4 regions of the Microlunatus panaciterrae genome follow, and region 4 is predicted to be linked to each of the others. Evidence: predicted binding sites of a transcription regulator. Region 4 holds the regulator's gene; each other region holds the start of a gene.
What was found. Region 4 encodes LexA, which represses DNA repair genes until DNA is damaged. Its sites were predicted from a motif close to TCGAACANNTGTTCGA; they were not measured.
Positions count from the first base shown of each region.

Region 1: a site for LexA is predicted at 1,676-1,691, ahead of JOE57_RS01325 (HNH endonuclease signature motif containing protein). Genes of this name have one in related genera too.
Region 2: a site for LexA is predicted at 2,423-2,438, ahead of JOE57_RS18960 (LysM peptidoglycan-binding domain-containing protein). Genes of this name have one in related genera too.
Region 3: a site for LexA is predicted at 2,260-2,275, ahead of JOE57_RS06010 (HNH endonuclease signature motif containing protein). Genes of this name have one in related genera too.

Region 1 covers NZ_JAFBCF010000001.1:292,003-297,815, reverse strand. The annotation lists gene mnmA (tRNA 2-thiouridine(34) synthase MnmA) at 1-484, shown strand, start outside; gene JOE57_RS01330 (uroporphyrinogen decarboxylase/cobalamine-independent methonine synthase family protein) at 481-1,488, shown strand; gene JOE57_RS01325 (HNH endonuclease signature motif containing protein) at 1,711-3,054, shown strand; gene JOE57_RS01320 (GNAT family N-acetyltransferase) at 3,146-3,715, shown strand; gene JOE57_RS01315 (GNAT family N-acetyltransferase) at 3,762-4,406, shown strand; gene ligA (NAD-dependent DNA ligase LigA) at 4,450-5,813, shown strand, end outside.
Region 2 covers NZ_JAFBCF010000001.1:2,399,146-2,404,958, reverse strand. The annotation lists gene JOE57_RS10875 (PSP1 domain-containing protein) at 1-78, opposite strand, end outside; gene JOE57_RS10870 (nucleotide sugar dehydrogenase) at 157-1,470, shown strand; gene JOE57_RS18960 (LysM peptidoglycan-binding domain-containing protein) at 1,647-2,252, opposite strand; cyclic di-AMP (ydaO/yuaA leader) riboswitch at 2,260-2,464, opposite strand; gene JOE57_RS10860 (DNA polymerase III subunit delta') at 2,638-3,801, opposite strand; gene tmk (dTMP kinase) at 3,798-4,460, opposite strand; gene JOE57_RS10850 (CYTH domain-containing protein) at 4,457-5,813, opposite strand, start outside.
Region 3 covers NZ_JAFBCF010000001.1:1,321,846-1,327,658, forward strand. The annotation lists gene JOE57_RS06000 (ABC transporter permease) at 1-126, opposite strand, end outside; gene JOE57_RS06005 (ABC transporter substrate-binding protein) at 286-1,941, opposite strand; gene JOE57_RS06010 (HNH endonuclease signature motif containing protein) at 2,289-3,668, shown strand; gene JOE57_RS06015 (O-acetyl-ADP-ribose deacetylase) at 3,678-4,184, shown strand; gene JOE57_RS06020 (sulfatase family protein) at 4,241-5,647, shown strand.
Region 4 covers NZ_JAFBCF010000001.1:3,876,249-3,882,061, forward strand. The annotation lists gene JOE57_RS17690 (ATP-dependent DNA helicase) at 103-2,055, shown strand; gene sthA (Si-specific NAD(P)(+) transhydrogenase) at 2,113-3,558, shown strand; gene lexA (transcriptional repressor LexA) at 3,644-4,444, opposite strand; gene JOE57_RS17705 (hypothetical protein) at 4,671-5,144, shown strand; gene JOE57_RS17710 (LacI family DNA-binding transcriptional regulator) at 5,184-5,813, opposite strand, start outside.

The sequences.
Region 1 (5,813 bases), 3.6 Mb from region 4:
CTTCATCGCCGACGGTGACACCGCCGGTTTCCTCGATCGGCACCTCGGTGCGAGGCCGGGTGACATCGTCGACACCAGCGGTGCCCTGGTGGGCCAGCACAACGGGAGTCACCAGTTCACGATCGGTCAGCGTCGAGGACTGCGGCTCGGGGTTCCAGCCGATGACGGCAAGCCACGTTATGTGCTGGACATCTCGCCGGTCACCAACACGGTCACTGTCGGACCGCACGAGGCGCTGCTGGTCAGCCGGATCAGCGGGATCCGGCCCAGCTGGACCCAGCAGCCGCTGACCGGCGACTGGTCGGGTCAGGTCCAGGTGCGTGCGCACGGTTCCAGCCTGGCCGCGGATGTCCGGATCCGTCCCGATGAGCTACAGGTGACGCTGGCCGAGCCGACCGCTGGCATCGCCCCTGGGCAGGCGGTGGTCCTCTATGACGGGGACCGGGTCGTCGGCAGTGCCACCATTGCGGCAGCCCGGCCGTGAGCGAGGAGTGGACCGGCATCCGGGTGACCGGGATCGGCTCCTGGCCGGGGGAGGAGATGGCCGACGCGGTGAAGATCGCCTTCGCCGAGTGTCCTCGGCTGCCTTACCTGCCCGAGCTGCCGGCGCGCGGGGTCGGCGCTCAGCTGGTCGGCCGCGGCGCCGCGGCGCTGTCGGGATTGGCCGTGGACCTGCAGCCCGCAGGCTGGCGGCTCACCGGCGCCTCCAGCGGTGACCACCTCCGGGCCAAGGCCCTGCTGCGGAACGACCTGGACGAGCTGGAGGAGCAGGCCCAGGGCTACCAGGGACTGCTGAAGTATTCATTCGCCGGGCCGTGGACGCTGGCCGCGATGATGGAACGGCCGCAGGGGGATCGGGTGCTGGCCGACCACGGCGCCCGCCGGGAGCTCGGCGAGTCGCTGGCGGAGGGGATCGTCACACTGCTGGCGGAGATGCAGCGCCGGCTGCCCGGGACGCAACCCGTGCTGCAACTGGACGAGCCACTGCTGCCGTCGGTGCTGGCGGGAGACATCGCCACCGCCAGCGGGTTCTCCCGGCATCGCCGCGTCGATCGGCCCGAGGTCGGTGACAGCTTCGCCGCGTTCGTGACAGGGTTGGAGCGCGTCGGCGTCGACGCAGCGTTGACGGTTCACTGCTGCGCCCGCGGGGTGCCGGTCGAACTGCTGCACCAGTCCGGCGTCGTCGGAGTCGGGCTTGACCTCGAGCTTGCCGACAGCAGCACCTGGGATCAGCTCGGGGCTGCGATGGAGGGCGGACTGTGGCTGGGGGCTGGAGCGCTTTCCACCCGCGGGCAGCTGAACGCCGACCAGGTTGCGGCCAGCGTGCTGGCCCCGATCCGTCGACTCGGTCTGGCGCCGGAGGTCTCCAGTCGGATGGTGCTCACCCCTGCGTGCGGACTCGCCGGGCTGGACCAACCGGCGGCGCTGCGGGCGCTGCGGACGCTCCGTACGGCGGCGGACATCGTCAGCGACCAGCTCGCCGCCTAGCTGGGACGGGGCCCATGGTCCTCTGCTGGCGACGGGGCAGCGCGTACGAAAGCCTGTCGACGCTGCTCGAGGTACCGCCGTTCGGGTTGGACACTGTTTCGCTACCGAACCCGACCCGGCGGACGAGGCTCGGGGGGCAATGGACGCGAAGGGCCAGCCAGGGAATTGCGGGCGGAAGGGCTTGTATTCGAACACGCGTTCGATTAAGATGCATTGGTGACCATGACAACCACCCTCGATCCAGTGCCCACCGCGGTCGCTGCCGAGCACGGTGGTGTGGCGGCTCTGCTGGACGAGCTGGATGCTGCGCTGGGGCGGGTGGTGGCGGCGTTCGAGTCCGGCGGCTTGCAGCGCGAGTCCGACGACGCTCTGCTGGAGGTGCTGCGGCGGGTGGAGGCGCATCGGAACCGGTTGGCCCTGCTGGATCATGCAATGGTCGACGAGGTCCAGGTCCGCGAGTTGGGGTTGCGGTTGATGCTGCGTCACACCAAGGGCCTGCTGATGCGGGTGCTGCGGATCCCTGCCGGTGAGGCGCGTGCCCGGGTGGAAGCGGCCGAACTGTTGCGGCGCCGGACCGATCTGAACGGAGCGCCGCTGGTGTCACGGCGACCCGCGGTGGCGGCGGCACAGCGTGACGGGGCGGTGAGCGCGGCGCAGGTGCGGGTGCTCGCCGAGTGTCTGTCAGATCTGGAGTGGGCCGGGCTCGACCCGGATCAGGTCGCGGAGGTCGAGACCGCGCTGGTGGCGGATGCGCGGGTATTCGGCCCGGCAGAGCTGCGGACCGTGACCGAACAGGTGACCGACCTGCTCATCCCAGACGCCACCCCACCACGCGACGACCTGATCCGCGAGCGGCGGTGCCTCGCGTTGCACCCGACCCGCGATGGCTCGTATCGGCTCAGCGGCCTGCTGACGGCCGGCGCCGGCGCGACCATGTGGGCTGTGTTGTCGCCTCTGGCCGCACCGAGACCAGAAGGCCCGGAGGGTCCCGACCGGCGTAGCAGTGCCCAACGCTGGCACGACGCCCTGGCCGACGCCGGCGATCGGCTGCTCCGCTCCGGTGACCTGCCCGACAGTGGCGGCACCCCCGCCACGATCATCGCCACCATCACCATCGATGACCTGCTGAACCGGACCGGACACGCCACCACCGCCGACGGGGTCCGCCTCAGCGCAGCCGAGCTGCTCACCCTGGCCAGCGAGGCCGACCTGATCCCCGCCTTCCTCTCGTCACACGGAGCCGTCCTCGACCTCGGTCGCTCCCGCCGGATCGCCAACCGCACGCTCACCCACGCGCTCTATGCCCGCGACGGTGGCTGCACGTTTCCCGGCTGCGAGCACCCGGCGCCCTGGTGCGAGCGCCACCACATTCTCGACTGGGCCCAGGGCGGCGCCACGGCGCTGCACAACATGACCCTCCTCTGCGGCTATCACCACCGCGAGTTCGCGGCCCACGGCTGGACCTGCCGGATGGGACCCCACCAACTCCCCGAATGGATCCCACCTCCACACGTCGATCCTCAGCGGACCCCGATCACCAATCACCGACTCGTGAAGAAGAAATGAACACCGCCCTGCGCCACGAGTAACTCGTAAAGATTTGACATTGTCTGCGCTTCGCGCGCCGCTGGCGTCCATACGGAGGCACGATGGAGATGTGCAGATCTTTCTCGAGACCGAGCGGTTGATCTTGCGCAGATTCACCGCGGCCGATGTGGACCACCTGGCGTCGCTGGATAAGGACCCCGATGTGATGCGCTACATCAACGGCGGTCGAGCCACCTCACGGCAGGAGATCGCCGACGAGGTCCTGCCCAGCCTGCTCAGCTACTACAACCGCCCCGACGGCTTCGGCTACTGGGCCGCCATCGAGAAGTCGACCGGCCTGTTCATCGGATGGTTCCATCTGCGACCCCCCGGCTACACGACCGACGGGGCCCCCGAGATCGGTTACCGACTACGCCGATCGGAATGGCGCAAGGGCTTCGCGACCGAGGGGTGCCGAGCCCTGATCCGCAAGGCGTTCACCGAGCTGGGCGTTGAACGGGTCGTCGCGGAGATGCTGTTCGTCAACAAGGGGGCACGACGCGTGATGGAGAAATGCGGCATGCACCATGTCCGGACGTTTCAGTCCGACTGGCCAGATGCCTTCGAGGGGGCCGAGTTGGGAGACGTGGAGTACGCCGCGGAGCGTGACGACTGGCTGATCTGGGACAAGGAGAACTGAGCACCCGACGCGCCCCAGCCCAGCAGACGGCCCGATCGGCAGAGAGATGAGCGCTGTGGAGATCTTCCTTCAGACCGAACGGCTGCTGCTGCGTCGCTTCACCCCTGACGACGTCGACCACCTGGTGAGGCTGGACAGTGACCCGGCCGTGATGCGCTACATCACCGGTGGAGCGCCCACCAGCCGACAGGAGATCGCCGAGGAGCACATCCCGGCCTACCTGCGCTACTACCGCGAGTACGCCGGCTACGGCTTCTGGGCGGTCGTCGAGCGGCGCACCGGCGAGTTCATCGGCTGGTTCCATCTGAGGCCGGGTCCAGCCCAGCCTCCGGACGCGCCTGAGCTGGGATACCGCTTCGTCCGTGCCAGTTGGGGGCAGGGCTTCGCTACCGAGGGGTCACTGGCCCTGATCCGCAAGGCGTTCCTGGAGCTGGGTGCCAGCCGGGTGAACGCCAACACGATGGTGATGAACACCGCGTCCCGCCGGGTGATGGAGAAGGCCGGGCTTACCCAGGGGCGGATCTTCGTGGGGGACTGGCCGGTGGCGATTCCCGGTGATGAGGAGGGTGACGTCGAGTACGCGGCCGACCGCGCCGAGTGGCTTGCCTGGGACGCGGCACGTGCGGCCGGGTCCGGCGGTCCCGATGAGGGGGCGGATCGGTCCGTCTCGGCTGTCAGCGACGGCCGCTAGATTGGCCTGCGTGACTAGCGATCTGGAGTCCCCCGACCCCGACCTGGACGATGCCGACCTGCACGATCCTGCCCTGGTTCTGTCCGAGCCTGAGCCGGCTGCGCGGGAGCGGCACGCCTCGCTGTCGGAGGAGGTGGAGGAGGCCCGCTGGCGCTACTACGTCCTCGATGCCCCCACCATCTCCGACGGCGAGTTCGACGCCCGGATGCGCGAGCTGGAGGCCCTCGAGGACCGGTTCCCGGCGCTACGGACGCCGGACTCTCCCACCCAGAAGGTCGGCGGCGCACCGTCGACGACGTTCAGTCCGGTGGAGCACCTGCAGCGGATGATGAGCCTGGACAACGCGTTCTCGTTCGAGGAGCTGGCGCACTGGTCGCAGCGCGCCGTCCGGGAGCTGGGGGAGAGGCAGATCACCGAGTCCGGATACCTGTGCGAGCTCAAGGTCGACGGCGTGGCTCTCGACCTGGTGTACGAGCAGGGTCGGCTGATGCGGGCGGCCACCCGCGGCGACGGCAGGATCGGCGAGGACGTCACCGACAACGCACGCACCATCAGCACCATCCCGGAGCGGCTGGCGGACGACGCGCCGGGGCTGCTCGAGGTCCGTGGCGAGGTGTTCTTCGCGGTCGCCGACTTCACCCGGTTGAACGAGACCCTGGTGCTGGACGGAAAGGCGCCGTTCGCCAACCCCCGCAACGCGGCCGCCGGCTCGCTGCGGCAGAAGGACCCCCGGGTGACCGCGTCACGTGCATTGGGCTTCGTGGCACACGGGGTCGGGGCCGCCGAGGACTTCGAGGCGGTTCGGCTGTCGGACGCCTACACCGCACTGGCCCGCTGGGGCATCCCGGTCAGCAGCCACAGCAAGGTTTGCCGGACCCTCGAGGAGGTCTGGCAGTTCATCGAGCAGTACGGAGAGAACAGGCACTCGGTCGAGCACGAGATCGACGGCGTGGTGGTCAAGCTCGACCACCGCACCGTCCAGGACCAGCTCGGCTCCACCTCGCGGGCCCCCCGCTGGGCGATCGCCTACAAGTACCCGCCGGAGGAGGTCACCACCAAGCTGCTCGATATCCAGGTCAATGTGGGGCGGACCGGTCGGGTCACCCCGTTCGGCGTGATGGAGCCCGTGCAGGTGGCCGGGTCGACCGTCTCTATGGCCACCCTGCACAACGCCAGCGAGGTGGTCCGCAAGGGAGTGCTGATCGGCGACACGGTGGTGCTGCGCAAGGCCGGTGACGTGATCCCCGAGATTGTCGGTCCGGTCGTCGATCTCCGCAATGGCAAGGAGCGGGCGTTTGTGATGCCCACGCACTGCCCGGCCTGCGGAAGCGAGCTGCGGCCGGAGAAGGAGGGCGACGCCGACATCCGTTGTCCCAACACGCGCGCCTGCCCCGCGCAGCTCCGGGA
Region 2 (5,813 bases), 1.5 Mb from region 4:
CGCGTACGAACGCGAGTCGGGGTCGAGGTAGTAGAGCCTGCCGTACCGCTCAAAAGAGACGGCCATCACCTGCGCCATGGACCAAGGGTAAGCGAGGAGCCACGCGGGCGCGCCAGGTGTCGTGATCGGGAGGGCGACTGTGACAAACTCGGTCCGGTGACGTTACGTGTCAGTGTGATCGGGACGAACTATCTCGGCGCCACCACCGCCGCCGGAATGGCGGAGTTCGGCCACCAGGTCATCGGCGTCGACATCCTGCCGGAGCGGATCGCGAAGCTCAACGCCGGCACCTCGCCCATCTACGAGCACAACCTCGAGCCGCTGCTGGAGCTGCACACCCGCTCGGGACGGCTCCGCTTCACCACCGACTATGCCGAGATCGCCGACTGGGCCGACGTGCACATCCTGTGCCTCGGCACCCCGCAGAGCGCCTCCGGCGCCGCCGACCTGAGCCAGCTCCATGCCGCCATCGACACCCTGGCGCCACAGCTGACCCGGCCGGCGCTGATCCTCGGCAAGTCGACCGTCCCGGTCGGCACCGCCGCCGAGTTGCAGGAGCGCGCCCGCCGACTCGCTCCCGCCGGGGACGGTGTCGAGATCGCCTGGAATCCGGAGTTCCTGCGCGAGGCCTTCGCCGTAGAGGACACCCTGCGGCCGGACCGCATCGTGCTCGGCGTGCAGTCCAGCTCGGCCAGGACCCTGCTCGAGCAGGTGTACGCCATCCCGCTGAGCGAACAGACCCCGCTGGTCACCTGCGACCTGGCAACTGCCGAGTTGATCAAGGTCGCCGCGAACGCGTTCCTTGCGACCAAGATCAGCTTCATCAATGCGATGGCTCAGATGTGCCAGGCCGCCGGCGGCGATGTCACCCTGCTGGCCGATGCCATCGGCTACGACTCCCGGATCGGCCGGGAGTTCCTCAATGCCGGCCTGGGCTTCGGTGGCGGCTGCTTCCCGAAGGACATTCGCGCCCTCGCGGTACGCGCCGACGAGCTCGGCGTCGACGTGCTCAGTGACTTCATCAGCAGCGTCGAGGCGATCAACGAGGGCCAGCGCGCCGCGGTGGCCGAGCTCACCGTCGCCCAGGTCGGCGGTGACATCAGCGGCAAACGGGTCGCCGTACTCGGTGCCAGCTTCAAGCCGGGCACGGACGACACCCGCAACTCGCCCGCCCTGACCGTCGCCGCCCAGCTTGCCGACCAGGGTGCTGAGGTGTACGTCTTCGACCCGCAGGCGGTGGTGGTACGTCCGGGGCTGACCCAGGCGGCATCGGTCGAGGAGGCGGTCACCGGGGCCGACATCGTGCTGCACCTGACCGAGTGGCCGGAGTTCCGCTACCTCGACCCAGCCCGGCTGGCGGAGCTGGTCCGCACCCGGATCATCATCGATGGGCGACTCAAGCTGCATCAGCCGACCTGGCAGCAGGCCGGCTGGAAGATCGTCCAGATCGGGCGCGCGGCGACTCTCTGAGACCGGAATGTGACCAGGCTGCGAACAGCGCAGAGGCCCGACGGATGGTGTTTCCGTCGGGCCTCTGTGCGTTGGTCAGCTGCTCGCCCCTCGACAGGCTCGGGGCACGTCCGACAGGCTCGGGGCACGTCCCGGGAGGTCGGGGCACGCCCCGAGAAGTCCGGGCAGAACGTGGGTCAGCGGACCCGCAGCACCTGACCGATGTAGATGGCGTTCGGGTTCTTCACGGTCCGCTTGTTCAGCTTCCACAGACCCTTCCAACCGCCACGGACGTGGTGACGCTTGGCGATCTTGGCGATGGTATCGCCGCGCTTGACCCGCACCGTCTTGCCGTGGACCTTGTGACTCTTCTTCTTGGCCTTCGTGGCCTTCTTCTTCGTCACGGTGGTCTTGTGCGCACTCGCCGAGGCGTTGGTGCTCGCACCACCGTTGGCTCGGGTCAGCCCTGCCTTGCGGCCGCAGACCGGCCAGGCGCCGGGTCCCTGGGCAGCCAGTGTCCGCCGTGCCACGGCGATCTGCTCGGCCTTCGATGCCCTGTTGGCGGTGGAGGCATACTGCGTGCCGCCGAAGGCCTTCCAGGTGCTCCGGGAGAACTGCAGCCCGCCGTAGAACCCGTTCCCGGTGTTGATCGACCAGTTGCCGCTGCTCTCGCAGTCCGCCACCCGGTCCCACACGCTGCCACCCGCACTTGCCGGCGCCGCGGTGGCGGCGCCCATGCCGACCGACAGCGCGACGGCGGCGGCAACGCCCACCAGCCGCTTCATGATCTTGGAGTTGTTCAAGTTCCTCGCCCTTCCTGACGAACGCCTCCGGGGTTAGCTGTCGGATTCGGGCTGTCAGGTGCCCTGGGCCTTGACGCGAGGTCATCGCGCTCCGGCCGTTCACCCCAAGGTCAGGTCCTCACGGACATGACCAGAGTGGTTTCCCCACCTTCACTGCGCTCGGGGCTCTCCCGACGAGGTGTCCGACCAGTGAAGTTCGGCGTATCGGACACGCGATCTCGCCGGCATATCCGATGCGCAGCGAGTCCTGCAGGCCCCGTGAACGACACGCGTGTAATTGATAACGAATTGGACACGAAACCGGACACACCGTAAGCCGTGCGGACCACCCTGTGCAAGTCCGACGACGCGCCCGGGAACCGTTTACCGGGCCGTGGGTTCAGGACTAGCCCTCGACCAGCCCGATCAGCATGGCCTCGACCGCGAGCAGCGGGCTCACATTGGTCTCCAAAGCCACCCGGCAGGCCAACAGGGAGTCGATCCGTCGCAGCGTCGACTCGGGGGTCGACTTCCGTGCCAGCACAGTGATCTGAGCCTCCAGCTCGGGGTTGACCAGGGCAGCGCCGGACCGGGTCTGGATGCTGAGCACGTCGCGGTAGTAGGCGGTGAGCTCGGTGAGCGCGCGGTCGATCGCGTCGCGCTGGTATCGCTTGGCTCTGGCCTTCTGCTGGTCGTCCAATTCCTTGAGTGCTGCTTGAGCCTGCCGGGGCCGGGCGCCCTTGGTGCCGAACCCGAGGGCCTCCTCGAGCTCCTTGCGCTCCCGGGCGTCGATGTCGGTGGTCGCGCGGGTCGCCTCCTCGGCGCAGGCCTCGACCAGGTTGGCCGCGGCCGTCAGGCAGGCTCCGAGCCCGCGCAGCTGGGTGGGGATCTGCAGGATCTCGTGCCGCCGGTTCCGGGCCGCCTCGTCTCGGGCCAGCACCCGGGCTCGGCCGACATGGCCCTGCGAGGCTCGGGCGGCGTACGCAGCCAGGGCCGGGTCGACGCCGTCCCTGGTCTGCAGCAGCTGGGCCACCGCAGGAATGGTCGGGGTCTGCAGCGTCAGCAGCCGGGACCTGGACCGGATGGTCGCCACCACGTCCTCAACGGTCGGCGCGCAGAGGATCCAGACGGTCCGGGCAGCCGGTTCCTCGATGCTCTTCAGCAATGCGTCAGCGCCCCGCTCGGTGACCCGGTCGGCGTCCTCGACCACCAGGACCTGGGCCCGGCCCATGGTCGGGCTCATCGCCGCCCGCCGCACCAGGTCGCGCACCTCGTCGACCCCGATGGACAGCATCTCGGTCCGCACCAGCGTCACATCGGGATGGGCGCCGCTGAGCGAGGTCCGGCAGTCGTTGCAGGTGCCACAACCGCCGTCGCGGCACTGCAGCGCCGCCGCGAACGCGCGGGCGGCGTTGGAGCGACCCGACCCGGGTGGCCCCGTGATGAGCCACGCGTGCGACATCGCATGCCGCGCCCCACTGACGGCCCGGCGCAGCGTCGCCACCGACTGGTTCTGCCCGATCAGCTCCGCCCAGACCCCGGTCAGCTGTTCGGCGGCCGGAGCACTCATGAGACCAGTCTGCCGGGGGGTGCCGACACCAGCTGGTGCACCCGGTCCTGGACGGCGGCCGCGATCTGCTCCACCGAGTCCCGGGCATGCAGCACCAGGTAGTGCTCCGGATCGCGGGCGGCCAGCTGCAGAAAGTACTCGCGGGTGCGCTGATGGAACACGTCCCCGGCCGCCTCCAGCCGGTCCTTGTCGACCTTGGAGTGCACGGCCTCGCTGGGGTCCACATCCAACAGCACTGTCAGGTGCGGCCGCAGGTCGCCGGTGGCCCAGCGGGCCACCCGCTCCACCTCGGCGATGTCGAGCACCCGGCCGGCGCCCTGGTAGGCCAGCATCGAGTCGACGTAGCGGTCACAGACCACGACCGCTCCGCGGCGCAGCGCCGGCTCAACCAGCTCATAGAGGTGGTGGGCCTTGTCCGCGGCGTAGAGCAACGCCTCGGCCCTGGGGGCGAGGTCCCCGGTGGCAGGGTCGAGGACGATCTGCCTGATCTTCGTGCCGACCAGGGAGTCGCCGGGTTCGAAGGTGCGTACGCACTCGACTCCCGCCTCGGTCAGCCAGCGGCAGAGCAGGTCCGCCTGGGTTGACTTGCCCACGCCGTCACCGCCCTCGAACACGATGAACAGGCCCTGGTCCGGGCGCACCGGCTCGGACCCGCTCACTGGTCCAGCTTCTTGGCCGCCCGGGACCATTCCTGCAGGAAGGCCGCTCGGGCATGCTCCGCCCGCACCAGCTCCTGCTCGTACCGTCGACCGGCTTCGAAGGCCTGCGTCGGGGGCGTGCCTTCGGCCAGCACGCCGACTCCCTGCGCGGCTCGGGCGTGCCGGTTCGCCTGACTGAGCAGCTCGACCGCGTCCTTGATCCGATCGGTCAGCTTCCGGCTCGGCCGATCCCCGATCTGGGCGGCGATCTCGCAGACGCGGAAGAGGTCCGCGGCGGCGACCTCCACCGCGTCCCAGTCCTGCTGGGAGGACTCCGGACGGACCCGGTCGGCGAGCTTGCGGAGCCGCTTCAGCCGGCTCTCGACCAGCGTACGCACCACCTCACCCGTCGGCAGCGTGCTCGAGTCGCCCAACCGGGGCGCGCGGCTGGCATTGACCAACCGGTCCAGCATGGTCAGGTAGCGCTCGCCGCGCAGCCGGTCGGCCAGGCTACCCGGAGGCTGGCCGTCGAAACGGTCGGTCACCCGCAGGTGCTCCGTCTCGGCTTGGCCGGCGATCCACTCGAGCTCCTCGTCGAGGTCCTCGGTCCAACCCGGGTCCATCACGGCCGACAGTCCCGCCAACTGACGGTCCAACAGCGAGGCGCGGCTACCGAGCTCGGCGGCCGCGTCCCGCCGCCCGACCCGGACCGCGAGATCGGCCTCCAGGATCTCCCTCAGCCGGGCGGCCAAGAGGGCCGAGACGAAGTGGGCGAACGGGGTGTCAGCGTCGGACGGCTTGGGCACCGGGAAGTCCGTGAGCCCGGTGGCCGGCGCACCCAGCCGGATGGGCAGCGGCGGGAAGGCCTCCACCTCGGTTGAGCCGCAGGAGAGCAACGCCTGAGTCAGCCAGGCCTGCTGTTCGGCGGTCAGGCCCGGGCCGATCGGGGTCAGGGTCACCTCGCGGTAGCGGGCGGTGGTCAGACCGCCTCGGCGTACGGTCACCCGGTCGTCGCGGAGCAGGGCCAGCGTGTGGCCGCGGTCGTCACGGAGCGCGAACTCCCGTCGCTCGCAGCTGAGCGCCGCCACCGGGCCGAGCGTGGCCCGACGTCTGAACGGCGCGATCAGATCGGCGAACTCCTGCGGGATGTCGGTATGCCCCATCGGCTCGATCCGCTCCTCCGGGAGCAGCGGTGCCCACTCAGGCGCCCCGAGATACCACTCGCCGCGCCCGTCCACCACCCGGTGCGCGAGCAACACCCCGGAGCGGATCAGCCGGTGGTCGGGCGCGTCCAGCAGGGTCACGTCGATCAGATAGCCGGCGTTGTGACCGGCGCGGGCGACCAGGTTGTGCAGCCCCAGCTCAGGGTTGATC
Region 3 (5,813 bases), 2.6 Mb from region 4:
ATACTGGCGGAAGGTGCTCTCCTGCGAGTCGATGCCGAAGGCCACCTCGAGCGCCTTCAGCGCCTCCGGGTTGATCCGACCCTTGAACCGCGACATCATCGCCTCGGCCGGGTTGCCCGGCATCATCCGCGGGATGAAGAAGTTCAGTGTCAGCGCCGCCCACAAGGTGATGGCGAAGAAGCCGAGCCTTCGAATGACGTACCTGATGGCAATCCCTCCTCAGGGCGCTTCTCTCGCGACTGGCACGCCCACGTCATCCGCGGGCGTGCCAGTCGTGTGATGGGGCTACTTCGGTTCGAGCCTGAGCAGAACCTGCTCAAGGTCCGGCAGGTTGTACGGAGCAGGCATGGCGTACGGGTCCTGCTCGGTCGGCCAGCCCTTGAAGTCCTTGGTGCTGTACTGATACCAGCTGACGGACTCGGTGGTGGGGATGAGCGGCACCTGGTCCAGCATCACCTGCTGCAGCTTGTTGATGATCTCCTTCTGCTGCGCCTCATCGGCTGCGCCGAACTGGTCGAACAGCGCATCCGTCTTCGGGTCGGTGTAGCGGCTGTAGTTGGACGTAGCGTTCGAGCCCAGCGGGGCGGTGTTCCCGCTGTACAGCAGGTTCCTCAGCTCGTAGTACGGCGAAGGCCCGCCAGTACCGGAGGAGTAGGCCAGGTCGAAGTCACCCTTGTAGATCTTCGTGTTGTAGGTCTGGCCGGCCAGGTCCTTGATCGTCATCTTGATGCCGAGCGGCTCGAGCTGCTGCTTGATCTCCTGCAGCGAGGCGTCCCAGTCGGTGAAGCCGCTGACCGTGATCACGTCCAGGTTGAGCGGCTTGGACGGCGAGTAGCCCTCCGAGGCCAGCAGCTGCTTGGCCTTGTCCGCATTGGGGACGTAGTTGGCCTTGTCCGCGGCCGCCTTGTTGTACCAGTCCTTGAAGGTCGGCAACACGATGCCGGTCTGGTTCGCCGGCGGCTGGTAGCCGCCCTCACCGATCTTCGACACGGCGGCCCGGTCGATCGCATAGGCGAAGGCCTGCCGGATCGCCAGCTTGCCGGTCACTGGGTGCTTCAGGTTGAACACGAGCGCCACATTCGAGCTGGGCGGGAACCAGTAGTGGTTGTTCTCCTTGTCTTTGGAGACGTAGTACTTGTCGATGCTCGGAATGAACTGGCCACCCCACTGGGCCTTGCCGGTGGCGAGGTCGAGGTTGGCCGGGCTGTTGTCGGTGTAGGCCGGGTAGTTGACCGTCTTCACCTTCGGCAGGCCGGACTGCCAGTAGTTCGGGTTCGCCTTGTAGGTGATGTTGGCGGGCTTGCACGGGTCGACCGTGTAGGGGCCGGTACCGACCGGAGCGGCGTCCTGGAACTGGACCGGGTCCTTCGCCGGATCACCGGTGGACCAGATGTGCTCCGGCACGATCGAGACCTGGTCGGCGAGGTAGTAGAAGTAGGGACCTGCCGCGCTCTTGAACTCGAAGGTCACCGTGTTGCCCTTGGCCGTGACCTTGGTCAGGATCTGCTTCCACAGTGCGTTGATGTCCAGCCCGGGAGACTTCTTGAGCAGGTTGAAGGTGAAGGCGACGTCGGCGGCCGTGAACGGCTTGCCATCACTCCACTTCACCCCGTCACGCACAGTGAAGGTCAGCGACTTCTTTCCGCTGCCCCACTTGTAGGACTCGGCCAGCATCGGGGTCTCGGCGGCATTCTTCAGGGTGTTGATGTAGACCAGCGGCTCGTAGACGAAACCGACCGTCACACCCTGGACAGCCGGGTTGAAGGGGTTGAAGCCACAGGTCCACTGCGAGCCCGACGTGTTGGCGATGGTGAGGGTGGTGTTCGCCTTGCCTGAGCCCCCACCCCCGTTGCCGGAACCTCCAGAGCCACAGGCTGCCAGCGCGAAGGCGAGCACCCCGAACATGAGCAGCGACAACGCGCCGGTCAACCGTTTCTTCACGAGTCAGCACACCTCTCACCGGGACTGCAACGGCCACCTGACCGCTGCATGGACGTCGCTTTGCCAGTGCGTCCAACCATCCGAAGGTATACCTCTCTGCCCCTCTGGTGATGGAGGTTCACATGATTGTTACCGAGAGAAATTCCCCGATTCGCGCAAGAACGCGCACTCGTCGGCGTTCCAGACGAGCGGGGCCCAGCGGGGGATCCACCGTGCCCCCTAAGACTGGGACAGAGCATCACCGTCTTGACCACCCGGGTGGTAGGCGACGACATTTCCTCGCAGGCAGCGCAATAGTCGAGATATCAGGGGTTGCATTCGAACTTATGTTCGAATAAAGTAAGTCCATGACCGTGCTCGTCGATGCACCCGCCACTAGCCAGCCGGAGACGCCGACGACCCCGACTGTCCCGGTCCCGTTGCTTCCCGATCTCACCGCCGCGCTCGACACACTGATCGTCACTGTTGAGTCCGGGGCGCTTGACGCGCTCGCCGATGACGACCTGTTGGCATTCACGCAGCAGTTCGAGAGGCTGCGTAACCTGCACGCGCGGGTCGACCACCGGATCGTGGTCGCCTGTGACCGTTCGGAGCTCGCGGTCCGGCACCTTCGTCGGACCACCCAGGGGCTGCTCACCGAGGTGCTCAGGATCTCCCCCGTCGAAGCGCGCCGTCGTGTCCAGGCAGCGCACGCCCTGGCGCCGCGACCATCCCCGACCGGCGAAACGAGGCCCGCCAGGTACGCGCGGCTGGCCGCAGTTGCCGCGAGCGGGACCGCTTCCACCGAAACAGTCAGCATCGCGGTCGGTTGTCTCGACCGGCTGGAAGCCAGATTCTCGGCCAACTCAGCCGAGCTCGGCTGGGCCGAGGATCAGCTGTGTGCCCCTGCGGCAGCCTTCGCCCCGACCGACTTCCGCCAGATCGCCGCCACCCTCACTGACATCCTGTTTCCGGACGGGCTGCTGGACGATGAGACCATCCAGGATTCCCGCGAGCTCACTCTCACCAGAAGCGCTGACGGGTCCTACCGGCTGCAGGGCCGACTCACCGGAGTCTGCGGGTCGCTGTGGGCGGCGGCACTCTCCCCGCTGTCCGCACCTCGCGCCGAGGACCCAGGCGGCCAGGATCGACGCTCTGCCGCGCAACGACAGCACGACGCGTTTCACGAAGCCGGTCTCCGGCTGCTGCGTGCCGGTGGTCTGCCCGACTCCGGCGGCACTCCGTGCACCATGATCGTTCTCATCCACCTTGAGGACCTGCTGCAGCGCACCGGTCACGGCCAGACCAGCGACGGTCAGCGGGTCCCCGTCGCCGAGCTGTTGAAGCTCGCCAGCGAGGCCGAGCTCATTCCGGTGGTCCTCACCCGCACCGGCATTCCCCTCACCCTCGGACGCGCTGCCCGGAGCGCAACGAAGCACCAGACCCTGGCGCTCATCGCACGCGACGGCGGCTGCAGCTTTCCCGGCTGTGACCACCCGCCGGAGTGGTGCGATCGGCACCACATCCAGGCGTGGCGCGACAACGGCCGAACCGACATCGACAATCTCACCCTCCTGTGCCACTACCACCACAACAACTTCGAGCATCGGGGCTGGACCTGCCGGCTTCGCCACGGCTTGCCGGCCTGGATCCCGCCGAGGTGGATCGACCCGCACCAGCAGCCTCTGGTCAACACCCGGATCATTGCCCGACACCAGGCACTCCTCGCCGCTGACGCCCCTCCCTAGAGTGGAGGCATGACTGAGATCTCGCTGGTCCGCGGCGACATCACCGACCAGACCGTGGACGCGATCGTGAACGCGGCCAACTCGTCCCTGCTGGGTGGTGGCGGTGTCGACGGCGCCATCCATCGCAGGGGCGGCCCGGAGATCCTGGCAGCTTGCCGAGCCCTGCGCGCCTCCGACTACCCGGATGGCCTCCCGGCGGGACAGGCGGTGGCCACGACCGCGGGGGCACTGTCGGCACGCTGGGTGATCCACACGGTCGGTCCCGTCTTCTCTGCACGCGAGGACCGCTCAGCTTTGCTGGCCTCCTGCTACCGCGAGTCACTGCGTGTCGCCGACGAGCTCGGCGTCGAGTCGATCGCCTTCCCGGCCATCTCCATGGGGGTCTACCGTTGGCCGATCGAGGACGGAGCACGCCTGGCGCTCGAGACGGTGCGGTCCACACCGTCGAAGGTGACGGAGATCCGCTTCGTACTCTTCGACCCTGCCGCTCACCAGGCCTTCGCCGCCCGGCTGTAGGGCGCGCCCGCCCAGTGCCGCGTTCGAAAGATCGTGGCGTTCGCTAGCGTATGGCTGTGCCGAAGCCCAATGTGATCTTGATCTTGTCCGACGATCATGGCTACGCCGACCGGGGCAGGATGGGCCACCATGCGGATGTCCGCACACCGGCGCTGGACCGGCTGGCCGACGAAGGCCTCACCTGCCCGGACGCCTATGTCACTGCCCCCATCTGCAGCCCGTCGCGGGCGGCGATCATCAGCGGCGGCTACCAGCAGCGGTGGGGGGCCACCTGGTTCTCCACCTCTCGATTCGCCGACGAGCGCCCGACGCTGGCCGAGGGACTCGCTGACCTCGGCTACGCCACCGGCTACCTCGGCAAGGTGCACTACGGTCCCGAGCAGCGCGGGGACCGCGCCTGCCCACCGCACCACGGCTTCGCCGACACCTACTACGGTCTCGCCGGTCAGCAGCAGGGCCGGCTCAACTACCTGCGGCACTCACACGTCGCTGTCGACGAGTACGGCGAGGAGGCCTCCTGGCGGATGGCTGTCCAGCCGATGCTCAATGGAGACCAGGAGGAGGAACTGGAGGGATTCCTGACCGCTGAGCTCGGACGGCGAGCTCGGGGCTTCGTCGATGATCACGCCGAGCAGCCATTCTTCCTGATGCTGGCCTTCAACGCTGTCCACAACTTCTGTTGGCAGCTGCCGCCGGAGGAGCTCGAGCGACGTGGGTTGCCGACCGGGTCAGACTGGCATGACAGTGCCTCGGAGTCGTACGCCGATTGGTACGACGGCGCCATCAGCCCCAACCTCGAGCACGGCCGCGAGTACTACCTGGCCCAGTTGGAGCTGATGGATGCCGAGATCGGCCGACTCCTTGATCATCTGGACGGCGCCGGGCTGGCTGACGACACGATCGTCGTCTACTTGACGGACAACGGTGGCTCGACCTGCAACTACGGTGACAACGCGCCGCTGGCCGGCACCAAGTACACCCTCTGGGAGGGCGGCATCAGGGTGCCGTTTCTGGTCCGCTGGCCGGCTGGTGGCTGGCATGGTGGTCACGACCGGGCTGGGCTGGTGAGCTCGTTGGACCTCTACCCCACCCTGCTGGCGGCGGCAGGCGCACCCCAGGCCGTGCTCGATGCCTCGGACGGCGTCGACCTGGCTGCGTTACTGCGCGGCGGTCCGGACAACGGGCACGACTCGTTGCATTGGGACTGTGGCTTCCAGTGGGCGGTCCGCACCGGGAACCTCAAGCTGCGCTACGCCGACGGGAGCGACCCGGTCGCGGTGGGGATTCGCGCTGTCGAACACGCCGACGTCGGCGATGGTCTTGCCCTGTTCGACCTGGCAGCCGACGTCGGCGAGACCACCGACCTGGCAGCACAGCGACCCGCCGATGTCGCCCGGCTGACCGCTCTCCACGACGCCTGGCGAGCCGACGTCGGACTGCCCATAACCAATACCGCGCCCTGAGCCAGTCGAAGGGCCACCCCACACGCGCCCGCAGACGTGCCCTGAGCCTGTCGAAGGGCCGCCCCACACGCGCCCGCAGACGCGCCCTGAGCCTGTCGAAGGGCCACCCCATCCGCGCCCTGAGCCTGTCGAAGGGCCACCCCATCCGCGCCCTGAGCCTGTCGAA
Region 4 (5,813 bases):
GCGCCCGCGGGTGCCAAGGCGGAGCATAAGCCGGGCCACCGAGAGGTGCTGGCTGCGGCGGTCGAGGAGATCGGCGGCGCCGAGCGCCCCGGTCAGATCCAGATGGCCGATGCCATCGCAGAGTCGTTCGAGACCGGCCGGCACCTGCTGGTCCAGGCGGGCACCGGCACCGGGAAGTCACTGGGCTACCTGGCCCCGGCATTGGTGCACCTGACCCGCCGCCCGCGCGACCGGATTGTGATCGCCACCGCGACACTGGCCCTGCAGAGCCAGCTCGCGACCAACGACATCCCGGCGGCCCTGGACGCCGTACAGAAGGTGACCGGCCGCCGGCCCAGCCACGCCATCCTCAAGGGTCGCACCAACTACGCCTGCCAACTGCGGGTCCATGACGGAGTCGGCGAAGACCAGGCAACGCTGATCGGGGCTGACGAGCTGGTCGAGACCATCCGCAGCGCGCCGCAGTCAGCGGAGTCCGCGCTCGGCGCGGAGGTGCTGGCCCTGCGCCAGTGGGCAGAGCAGCAGGACGCCTCCGGAGGAATGGCCGACCGTGACGACGCGCCGTCGCACACCGAGCGGGGCTGGCAGCAGGTGTCAATCCCGGTCCGCGAGTGCCTCGGAGTCCAGCGTTGCCCGTACGGCGACAGCTGCTTCGTCGAGAAGTCGCGGGAAAAGGCCCGCGCCGCCGACCTGGTGGTGACGAACCATGCCCTGCTGGCCATCGACGCCCTGCACGGCGGTACGGCGCTGCCGGAGCACACGATGGTGATCATCGACGAGGCACACGAGCTGGTCTCCCGGATCACCGGCGCGGCCTCGGCGGAGCTCAGTCCACAACTGGTCGAACGGGTAGGGCGGCGAGCCATGGCCCACCTCGACGACGAGACTGCGCTCGAGCTGCTCGAGTCGGCCGAGGCACTCCGCGGGGCCCTCGACCAGGCGCCGCTGGAGCGGATCGAGGACGCTGACTCCGCCGTGGTCCAGGCGTTCGAGTCGATGCGGAACGCGACCAGGCAGGCCGTCAGCGAGATGGGCAAAGAGGGCCAGGGCGAGGATCCCGAACGGCGCCAGGCAGCTGCAGCGGTGAAGGAGATCTTCGACGTCGCCGAGCGGATGGCGGCACTGAAACCGCACGACGTCACCTGGGTGGTCGAGCGGGAACGTTTCGGGCGGGAGGCCAAGGTGGCTCCGCTCTCGGTGGCCGGGCTGATGCGCGACCGGGTCTTCGCCGAACGGACCACCGTCCTGACCTCTGCCACACTCCAGCTGGGGGGCGACTTCAACACCGTGGCCGCCTCGGTCGGACTGAGGGCGGCCGAGCGCGACGACACCAGCCCGGTCGAAGACGGGCACGAGAGCTCCGACGACCAACGCATCCCGTGGCGCGGGCTCGATGTCGGATCGCCGTTCGACTACCGCCGCCAGGGGATCCTCTATGTCGCCCGGACGATGCCGCCGCCCGGCCGAGACGGTCTTTCCGATGTCGCCATGACTGAGATCGCCGAGCTGGTCTGGGCAGCGGGGGGTCGGACCCTCGGGTTGTTCTCTTCACGGCGGGCGGCGGAGGCGGCGGCGATCCACGTACGGCGACAGTTACCCAAGATGACCATCCTTTGCCAGGGTGATGCTCAACTGTCGGAACTGACTCGGCGCTTCATCGCTGACGAGCAGGCAAGCCTGTTCGGCACGCTCTCGTTGTGGCAGGGCGTGGACGTTCCCGGAGCGACCTGCCAGCTCGTCATCATTGACCGGATCCCCTTTCCTCGTCCGGATGAGCCGCTGATGCTGGCCAGGCAGCGCGCAGTCGCTGAGGCGGGTGGCAACGGTTTCATGGCCGTAGCGGCAACCCACGCTGCCTTGCTGCTCGCCCAGGGCTCGGGACGGCTGATCCGAAGGGTCAGCGACCGTGGGGTGGTTGCGGTGCTGGATCCGCGGCTGGTGACCGCCCGGTACGGCTCCTTCTTGAAGGCTTCGATGCCGGACATGTGGGAGACGATCGACCGCGAGGTCGCCGTCGGAGCTCTCCGGCGGCTGTCCGAGCCGGCGGCCACGTAGCTCAACCGTCACGCCGGTCCCTAGCGGCGTGAAGGGCTGTCTGGCACTCTTGCGGCTATGGAGCACAGTTACGACTTCGACCTAGCCGTGATCGGATCAGGACCGGGCGGTCAGAAGGCGGCCATCATGGCCGCCAAGCTCGGGCACAAGGTCTGTGTCATCGACAGCCAGCGCATGGTGGGTGGGGTCTGTGTCAACACCGGAACGATCCCGTCCAAGACGCTGCGTGAGGCCGTGCTCTATCTCACCGGCATGCAGTTGCGCGACATCTACGGCGCCAGCTATCGGGTGAAGGACGAGATCACCATCTCGGACCTGCTGAGCAGGCTGCAGCATGTCGTCGGACGGGAGACCGAGGTGATCCGCGCTCAGCTGATTCGCAACCACATCGAGCTGCTGCCCGGGATGGCCTCCTTCCTGGACCCGCACACGCTTGCGGTCGAGTCGGACAGCACGTTCGAGCACCGCACCTTGACCGCGGAGAAGGTGGTCATCGCCACCGGCACGACGCCGGCTCGGCCCAAACACATCAAGTTCGACGGCGTACGCATTCTTGACTCGGACCAGATCCTCGCGCTGGACAAGGTGCCGGACTCGATGGTGGTGGTCGGCGCCGGTGTGATCGGGGTGGAGTACGCCTCCATCTTCGCCGCTCTCGGAACCAGGGTAACCCTCGTCGAGAAACGGCCGCAGATGCTGGACTTCTGTGACCCTGAGATTGTCGAGTCGCTGAAGTTCCACCTGCGCGACCACGCCATGAGCTTTCGTTTCGGCGAGGAGGTCGCCTCGGTCGAGAGCTCTGGGCGAGGGACCATCACCACCCTCGGGTCGGGCAAGAAGATCGCCGCCGAAGTGGTGATGTACTCGGCCGGCCGTCAGGGCAACACTGCGCAGCTCAACCTCGACCTCGCCGGGCTGACTGCCGACGCGCGCGGCCGACTGGTGGTGGACAGCAACTATCGGACGGCGATGGAGCACATCTACGCGGTCGGCGACGTGATCGGCTTTCCGGCGCTGGCGGCTACGTCGATGGACCAGGGCCGGCTAGCGGCCTCGCACGCCTTCGGGGAGCCCGCCAACGAACTGCACGGACTGCAGCCGATCGGGATCTACACGATTCCTGAGATCTCCTACTGCGGCAAGACCGAGGCTGAGCTGACGGGTGAGTCGGTGCCTTTCGAGGTGGGGATCTCGCGCTATCGAGAGCTGGCTCGGGGGCAGATCATTGGTGACTCGTACGGGATGTTGAAGCTGATCGTGCATTCCGAGAACCGCAGCATCCTCGGCGTGCACGTTTTCGGCACCAACGCGACAGAGCTGGTGCACATCGGTCAGGCGATCATGGGGTGTGGCGGCACGGTCGACTACCTGGTGGACACCGTGTTGAACTACCCGACACTGTCCGAGGCATACAAGGTGGCGGCTCTCGACGTAGCCAACAAGCTGCGCGCCGTCGCCCGATTCACCAACGAGATGATCATCTCCGAGCCAAGCACTCTGTGACGATGATCATGGAGCGAAGATGATCAACGTAGCTTGCCGCTTGACTGCTGCTCAATGCCACCCCGCCGCTGAGCCTGGTCCATGATCAGATCCGGCGAAGGACCGCAACCACCTTGCCCAGAATGGAAGCATGGTTGCCGTCGATCGGGTCATACGCAGGGTTGTGGGGCATCAGCCAGACCTGCCCGTCCGTTCGTTTGAAGGTCTTGACGGTGGCTTCGGTGTCCAGCAGGGCGGCCACGATGTCACCGTTGTCGGCCGTCTGCTGCTGCCGGACGACCACCCAGTCACCGTCGCAGATCGCCGCGTCAATCATCGAGTCACCGCTCACCTGGAGCAGGAACATGGTGCCCTCGCCGACGAGCTGGCGGGGGAGCGCAAACACGTCCTCGATCCGCTCTTCGGCCAGGATCGGCCCACCGGCGGCGATCCGGCCGAGCACCGGGACGTGCACCGGCTCGGGATAGGCGTCGCCGATACCCGTCTGGTCGGGTCCGCTCTCGACGCCGGCAGCCGGACGGGTTCCGGACTCGCCGGGGAGCAGCACCTCAAGAGCGCGCGGCCGGTTGGGGTCGCGGCGGAGGAATCCTTTGCTCTCCAACATCTTCAGCTGGTGGGCGACACTTGAGGAGCTCGCCAGCCCCACCGCCTGCCCCATCTCCCGGATGCTCGGCGGATAGCCGCGCTGGTCGACCGCGTCCCGAATGACCTCCAGGATCCGACGCTGACGGGGAGTCAGGCCATCGGCATCGGTGGGGCCATCAGGCAGCGCGCTGACATTGCTGCCGATCTCGCCGAGCTGGGCGGCGACATCCTTGGCGCTGGGGCGACCGCGCTTCTTCGCTGGGGTGGGGCGCCCGGTGCTGGGCTCGTCATGTTCTGCCATGAGGCAAAACTAGAGACTGGCACTGACAAAATCAAACACCTGTTCGATGCGTGTCTTTGCCCGCCGCGACGCTGCAAAAGTGTCACCACCCTCGGCTTGACTGGCGATATCGGACGACACACATCGAACGCGTGTACGAATAGCGTTGGAATTGTCGGTCCGATGCGTTAGACAGGTGCCAGACAGTTTTTCGAACAGCCGTTCGATCACTTCCCGAGGAGTAACCATGAGCGCAATGACGATCCCGGCACTCGCGAGCCACCCGGTCACCGTGCCAGGCCGTGACGACGCGACCCGGCGCGCCTCGGTGCCCAGCCAGAGCCCACATGCCCAGGCCCAGCACGCCCAGCCCCAGCACGCCCGGCCCCAGCAGCCCAGGCCCCAGCACCCAGCGGTCCGCCCCGGCCGTCCGTCGCGAGGGACCGGCCGCGGCACGGCGCCGTCTGCCAGGCCGCGCACGAACGTCGCAGCCCCCCAGCTGAACCCGCTCGGGCGAGCCGTCCCGCGCGCCTGCGCCGCACCCGGGCCGGGTGTGCGACTGACTGAACGCGGCATCGCCGTCGTGCTGGTGGTCGGCCTGATGGTGGTCATGGCTGCCCTGGTGGTGGTGAGTGCCACCGCGCTGCGGGTCACCGGGGAGAACTTCCGTCCCACCACTGTCTCCCATCAGGTCGCGCCGATGGGATCCGGCGAGCTTTGAGCCGGCTTCACCGCTGACCTCTGGCTCCGACCGGATGGCTCAGTCTCCGAGCGTCGACTCGCGGGTGACCAGTCTGGGCGGGAGCTCGAGCAGGCCGTGGCGAGGGTTGCCGGCGATGGCATCGAGCAGCAACTGGGCCGCTCGACGCCCCAGAGCCTCCAGCTCCAGATCCATGGTGGTGAGCGGTGGGCGGCTGGCCAGAGCCATGACCTCCCAGTTATCGAAGCCCGTTACTGCCAAGTCGGTGGGGACGGCCCGGCCGAGCTCGCGCAGGCGGTCGCACACCCCGCGGGCGATCTGGTCACTGCCGCAGGTGATCGCATCGACGTCCGCGTGCCTGCGCAGCAGGACGTCCACGGCGTGCCGTCCCCAGCGTTCGGTCCATTCTCCATACAGCGGCGGACCCACCAACCGGTCACCCAACACCGCGACCGCAGCGGTGGCGCGTTCCACCGCACTCCGATGCCGCTCGGGTCCGGTCACATGCGCCACCCGTTCGCGGCCGAGCGACAGCAGATGATCGGCGAGCTGGCGCGCCCCGCCGGCATCGTCGACCACCACAGAAGCGTCAGCGGGGTCTGTGGAGGGGTTGAAGGCATAGACGGTGGGGACCGGCACCCTGATCGGCGGTCGCGCCTCGGTCCTCCGACCGGTCAGGATGATGCCGTC